Regions from separate parts of the Stenotrophomonas acidaminiphila genome, predicted to be linked through region 2. Evidence: riboswitches for the same ligand, from Rfam matches in the RefSeq annotation. Region 2 holds a riboswitch; the other holds the start of a gene.
What was found. Region 2 has a riboswitch for cobalamin ahead of metE (5-methyltetrahydropteroyltriglutamate--homocysteine S-methyltransferase). Riboswitches for the same ligand answer to the same signal wherever they lie in the genome.
Positions count from the first base shown of each region.

Region 1: it holds a riboswitch for cobalamin, as region 2 does, so the genes downstream of both, btuB (TonB-dependent vitamin B12 receptor) here and metE (5-methyltetrahydropteroyltriglutamate--homocysteine S-methyltransferase) in region 2, are expected to answer to the same signal.

Region 1 is NZ_CP043567.1:1,364,146-1,367,542, reverse strand. Features, by position in the region: gene F0P95_RS06235 (histidine phosphatase family protein) at 1-492, opposite strand, end outside; gene cobT (nicotinate-nucleotide--dimethylbenzimidazole phosphoribosyltransferase) at 489-1,559, opposite strand; cobalamin riboswitch at 1,686-1,929, shown strand; gene btuB (TonB-dependent vitamin B12 receptor) at 2,044-3,397, shown strand, end outside.
Region 2 is NZ_CP043567.1:404,430-407,826, forward strand. Features, by position in the region: gene dusA (tRNA dihydrouridine(20/20a) synthase DusA) at 1-524, opposite strand, end outside; gene F0P95_RS02090 (SMR family transporter) at 685-1,017, shown strand; cobalamin riboswitch at 1,085-1,323, shown strand; gene metE (5-methyltetrahydropteroyltriglutamate--homocysteine S-methyltransferase) at 1,531-3,397, shown strand, end outside.

The DNA of each region.
Region 1 (3,397 bases), 960 kb from region 2:
CCACAGGGCCGCCAGCGGGATGCCGCACACGCGCGACACCGCCAGCCGCAGCACGCCGGCATGACTGACCACCAGCACCGGCCCGTCACCCTCGTCCTCGTCCTCGTCCAGCAGCCGCTGCAGCTGGGCATCGACGCGCTGCTGGAACTGCTGCCAGCTTTCGCCGTTGGGCGGCACCACGGCATGCGGCGCGTCGTAGAGCCCGGCCAGCAGTTCGGCAGGGATCTCGTCGTAATGGCGCCCGTCCCAGTCGCCGAAATCCAGTTCGGCCCAGTCCGGGTGGATTTCGCAGAACAGCTCGCGGCCGGCGAGCAGCGCGGTGGCGGTATCCAGCGCACGGCGCCGCGGCGAAGCGATCACCCGGCTCCACTGGCCGTCGCCGTGGCGCTGCAGCAGCGCGTCCACCGCGCCGTCGAGCAGGGGCGGATCGCTGCGGCCGTCCAGGTGGCCCTGGCGGCCGGTGGAGGCATGGCGCATCAGGTCCAGGATCACGGCGCGGCGCTCCGGTCGGCAACCGCGGCTTCGGCGAACGTCGCCATGCCGTTGTGCAGCGCGCAGGCCAGGCGCAGCAGCGGCAGCGCCAGCGCCGCGCCGGACCCTTCGCCCAGGCGCAGGTCCAGCTGCAGCAGCGGGTCGGCCTGCAGCTGCTCCAATACCCGTGCATGGCCACGCTCGGCGGAGCGGTGCGAGAACAGCAGCCACGGCCGCAGCGAAGGATTGATGCGCACCGCCGCCAACGCCGCGACGGAGACGATGAAGCCATCCACCAGCACCGGTACGCCACGCTGGGCGGCGGCGATCATGGCCGCGGCCAGTGCCGCGATCTCGAGCCCGCCGACGCGGCACAGGGCCTCGCGGCCCGGGTCGCCGGCCGCGGCGATCGCGTCGCCGTGCAGCGCCAGCGCCTGCGCGGCGACGGCCTGCTTGTGGGCGATGCGCGCCGCATCCAGGCCGGTGCCGGCCCCCACCAGTTCCGCCAGCGGCAACGGCCCCAGCACCGCCGCCAGCGCGCTGGCCGAGGTGGTGTTGCCGATGCCCATCTCGCCAAGCAGCAGCAGGTCGGCGCCATCGCCGCAGGCCGCGGACACCGCGCGCCTGCCGGCGGCGAACACCGCATCGAGGTCGGCCGGGACCATGGCCGGACCGGCAGTGAAATCGTCGGTGCCGCAGCGCGGCTTGTCACAGGTGACGCCGCTGACCGGCGCATCGGCCAGGCTGCCCACGTCCCAGACATGCAGCGGCACGCCCAGTTCGCGCGCCAGCACGGCAATGGCGGCGCCCCCGGTGGCGAAGTTGCGCAGCATCTGCACCGTCACTTCCGCCGGATACGCCGACACGCCCTGTGCGGCGATGCCATGGTCGCCGGCGAACACCAGCACCGGTACCCGCGTGGCCTGCGGCTGCTCACGCCCCTGCAGGGCGGCCAGTTCGATGGCGAGGGTTTCCAGGCGCCCCAGCGCCCCCTCGGGTTTGGTCAGTTGCCGCTGGCGGGCGATGGCATGCTGCCGGTGCGCCTGCGAAGGCGCGGGGCAGGCCCGGGTGAACCATGCGTCTGTCACGTGTGTTCCGATACCGCGTTGCAATCGCGCATTGTAGGGCGCATGACGCCTGCACGATGTGCCGTGACGGGCGCCGCCGCCTGCCCCTGCACGGGCCTCAGCGGGCAGCGCGGCGGGTGATGGCATAGAATGCCCGCACTTTCGGGTGACCGGCCAGATTCGCTCTGGTCGGTTGAAACGGGAAGCCGGTGCCGCGCCTGCCAGGAACATCCTGGCCCGCGCCAGTCCGGCGCTGCCCCCGCAACGGTAAGCAGGACAAGGACAGGCATACCGCCACTGTGCATCCAGCGCACGGGAAGGCGCCTGGCCGGAAGCGTCGATGCGCGCTTCGCCTGCGAGCCCGGAGACCGGCCCGGAAGCCGACTGGTTGCGATGCGGAGGGCATGGCGGCGGCAGTGGCGCCGTGCGCGCACTCCGTCGTTTCCCTTCTCCTGGCAGCCTCCACCGTCCATCCGCGCGGGAGCGCGCGGATCCAGGAGTTCAGATGAAACTGCCATACCACACCCTTTCCCTCGCCCTTGCGCTGGTGCTGCCGGGCATTGCCAGCGCCGAGCAGGCGCCCACCGAACTCGACGACGTGGTGGTCACCGCCACCCGTACGCCGGTTTCCATCGCCGACAGCGTGGTGCCGGTGCAGGTGATCGACCGCGAGCAGATCGACCGCAGCCAGGCCGGCTCGCTGCTGGACCTGCTGCGTGGCCGCGCCGGCCTGGACTTCGTCAACCAGGGCGGCCCCGGCAAGATCACCTCGCTGTTCATGCGCGGCAGCGCCTCCAGCCAGGTACTGGTGCTGGTCGACGGCGTGCGCATCGGCGCCGCCTCCAGCGGCATGCCGGCGCTGCAGGACCTGCCGATCGACCAGATCGAGCGCGTGGAGATCGTGCGCGGGCCGCGTTCGAGCCTGTACGGCTCCGAGGCGATCGGCGGCGTCATCCAGATCTTCACCCGCGCCGCCGGCCAGGGCCTGCAGCAGAACCTGGCACTGACCGCCGGCAGCCACAACCTGCGCCAGGCCAGCGCCGGTTTCAGCAACCGCGGCGAACGCGGCTGGGTGTCGGCGCAGGGCGCCTGGCAGAAGACCGATGGCATCAACGCGTGCAACGGGTCGGCCACGCTGTTCCAGGGCTGCTATGTCGACGAGCCCGACCGCGACGGCTACCGCAACACCTCGCTCAACGTGCGCGGCGGCTACGCGCTGGGCGAAACCCTGAGCGTGGAAGGCCACATGCTCGACGCCGCCAGCCGCAACCAGTACGACGGCAGCATCTATGGCGGCAACGAGGCCGACAACCAGCAGCGGGTATACGGCGGCAAGCTGCGCTGGACCCCGGGTGACGCGTTCGGCCTGTCCGTCCAGGTGGGCCGCAACGACGACCAGGCCGACAGCTACTACGTCCAGGCCGGCAAGCGCAGCTTCGTTTCCACCTTCGACACGCGCCGCGACACCGCCAGCGTGCAGGGCGATTTCCTGTTCGCCGAGGGCCAGCAGCTGAGCGTCGGCGGCGACTGGCAGAAGGACCAGGTGACCAGCACCACCGCCTATTCGATCGACAACCGCGACAACACCGGCGTGTTCGCCGAGTACCAGGGCCGCTTCGGCGCGCACTCGCTGCAGGCCAGCGTGCGCAACGACGACAACGAGCAGTTCGGCAACCACACCACCGGCAGCCTCGGCTACGGCCTGGCGCTCGGCCACGGCCTGCGCCTGACCGCGAGCGCCGGCACCGGCTTCAAGGCACCGACCTTCAACGACCTGTACTTCCCGTGGTCGAGCAACCCGGCATTGAAGCCGGAGGAATCCACGAGCGTGAACGTCGGCATCGCGCAGTACGGCGAGG
Region 2 (3,397 bases):
CGCGCATGCACGACGACCATCGCTGCGCCGGCCTGCACCTGGCGGTCGACGAACCCGGCGAACGCCGCGTAATCGTTGTCCTGGTCCACGCCCAGCCGGCATTTCACCGTGACCGGGATGTCCACCGCGGCGACCATCGCCGCCACGCACTCGCCCACCAGTTCCGGCTCGCGCATCAGGCAGGCGCCGAAGCGCCCGGCCTGCACCCGGTCGGACGGGCAGCCGCAATTGAGGTTGACCTCGTCGTAACCCCAGTCCGCGGCGATGTGCGCGGCCTGCGCCAGCAGCGCCGGGTCACTGCCGCCCAGCTGCAGTGCCAGAGGATGCTCGCTGGCGTCGAAACCGAGCAGCCGCTGGCGGTCGCCGTGGATCACCGCATTGGCGTGGACCATCTCGGTATACAGCCGCGCACCGGGCGCGAGGATGCGGTGGAACACCCGGCAATGGGTGTCCGTCCAGTCCATCATCGGGGCGACGGACAGGCGCAGGGAGGCGGCATGGCGCGGGTCGTGGTTCGGCTGCAAAACGGACTCTTCCGGACGTTGGATCGGCTCCACCTGCGGCCAGGGGGCGGTGCAGGGGATGCCAAGGGTAAACGAAGCGCCTGAACGGGGCCGTTCCCCGCAGCCAGGGATGCGGGCGCACGCGGCAACACGCGCCGCCACGCCGGGCGAGAATGGGCCGATGAACGCCTATCTCCTGCTCGCCTGCGCCGTCGTCCTGGAAGTCATCGCCACCTCGCTGCTCAAGGCCTCCGACGGGATGAGCCGGCTGTGGCCGACGCTGGGTTCGCTGGTCGGCTACGGCCTGTGCTTCTGGCTGCTGTCGATGGTGATGAAATCGATACCCACCGGGATCGCCTATGCGATCTGGTCCGGGGTGGGCATCGTGCTGATCTCGCTGATCGGCCTGTTCGTGTTCCGGCAGAAACTCGACCTGCCCGCGCTGATCGGCATCGCGCTGATCTGCGCCGGCGTGGTGGTGATCAACGTGTTCTCGCGTTCGACCGCGCACTGATCCGCGGCCCCCGTCCGCTTTCCGGGCCCATGCCCGGCCGCCGCTTGACCGGCGCCGCGCACCCGCCTATCGTGTGCGCGCCGAAGGTATTCATCGCTTCATTCGCATGAAGGGATGGAATTAAACGGGAATCCGGTGAAGCGCGCCTGCAAGGCCCGTCATTCCGGAGCTGCCCCGCAGCGGTGAATGGAAACGACCGCCGTCATCGAGCACTGGGCCCAACGCCCGGGAAGCGACGGCCACTAGGCGGACGCAACCGCGTCCATGTCCATCAGCCCGAATACCGGCCTGGGCCGGGAGGCGCGTCGCCTCCTGTTTCGACCTGGCGTCTCCGCGGGGAGGCGGCCGGAACCGTCCGCGCATCGCGCGTGGCGGTGCCGCCTGCCTCCGTCAAGGAACCCGGTTCGCCCGCGGGGGCGGAGGTCGCTGGCATGGTGGAGGCCTGCCCGGAGGGCCAGCGCGGCACCGTGCGGTTCCTTCGTTCCTCAATGCCCACGCAATGAGGAAAGTTTCATGACGATCGTTACCAACCTGGGGTTTCCCCGCATCGGCGCGCGCCGCGAACTCAAGCGCGCGCTGGAAAGCTACTGGCACGGCGAGAGCGATGCCGCGCAGTTGCAGGCCACCGCCGCCGAGCTGCGCGTGCGCCACTGGAAGCTGCAATGCGAGGCCGGCGTTGAGCTGCCGCCAAGCAACGACTTTTCGCTGTACGACCACGTGCTCGACACCGCGTTCCTGTTCGACGCGATACCCGAACGCTACCGCGCGCTGGCCGTATGCGCCCCGCTGGCGGCCTACTTCGCGATGGCACGCGGCCTGCAGCGTCCCGGCATCGACCTGCATGCGCTGGAAATGACCAAGTGGTTCGATACCAACTACCACTACCTGGTGCCGGAACTGCAGGCCGGCCAGCGCTTCACGCTGCGCGGCGACAAGCCCCTGGCCGAATACCGCGAGGCGAAGGCGCTGGGCATCGAGACACGGCCGGTCCTGCTGGGGCCGGTGAGCTTCCTGCGGCTGTCCAAGACCACCGACGGCAGCGACCCGCTGGACCTGCTCGACACCCTGCTGCCGGTGTATGCGCAGTTGCTCGAAGCCCTGCAGGCCGAAGGTGCGCGGTGGGTGCAGCTGGACGAGCCCGTACTGGTGCAGGATCTGGACGATGCCGCCCGCGTCGCCTTCAGGCAGGCCTATGCCCGCCTGGCCGATGGCCCACATCCGGACATCCTGCTGGCCACCTACTTCGGCGCGCTCGACGACAACCTCGCCCTGGCCGCGTCGCTGCCGGTGCAGGGCCTGCACGTGGACCTGGTGCGCGCCCCCGAACAGCTCGACGCCGTGCTGCGCGCGCTGCCGGCCGGGCGCGTGCTGTCGCTGGGGCTGGTGGACGGCCGCAACATCTGGCGCAACCCGCTGGACAACGCGCTGATCCTCGCCCGCTACGCGCGCGGCCATCGCGGCGACGATCCACTTTGGCTGGCGCCGTCGTGCTCGCTGCTGCATTGCCCGGTCGACCTGGCGCTGGAGAAGAAGCTTGATGCCGAACTGCGTGGCTGGCTGGCGTTCTCGCGGCAGAAGCTGGGCGAGCTGAAGCTGCTGGCCGACGCGCTCGATGGGCGCGCCGGCGCCGAAGCGGCACTGGCGCCAGCGCGCGAAGCGGCCGACGCGCGGCGGCGCTCGTCGCGCGTGCACAATGCCGCGGTCAAGGCGCGCGTGGCCGCACTCACCGCCGCCGACACCGTCCGCGCGACGCCGCATGCACGGCGCCTGCCGCTGCAGACCGCGGCGCTGCGCCTGCCCCCCTTCCCCACCACCACCATCGGGTCTTTCCCGCAGACTCGGGACGTGCGCGAGGCCCGCGCCCGCAACAAGTCGGGCAGGCTCTCCGACGCCGACTACGAGGCCTTCCTCGCCGTGCAGACCGAGCAGTGCGTGCGCGTACAGGAGCAGATCGGGCTGGATGTGCTGGTGCACGGCGAGTTCGAGCGCAACGACATGGTCGAGTACTTCGGCGAACAGCTCGACGGCTTCGCCTTCACCGGCAACGGCTGGGTGCAGAGCTACGGCTCGCGCTGCGTGAAGCCGCCGGTGATCTACGGCGACATCAGCCGTCCCGCGCCGATGACCGTGCGCTGGTCGCGGTACGCGCAGTCGCTGACCCGCCGGCCGATGAAGGGCATGCTCACCGGCCCGGTAACGATGCTGCAATGGTCGTTCGTGCGCGACGACCAGGAGCGTGCGCAGACCTGCCGGCAGATCGCGCTGGCGCTGCGCGATGAAGTAACCGACCTGGAAGCGGCCGGCATCGCCGCCATCCAGATCGACGAGCCGGCGCTGCGCGAGGGCCTGCCGTTGCGCAATGCGCAGCGGCGGCGGTATC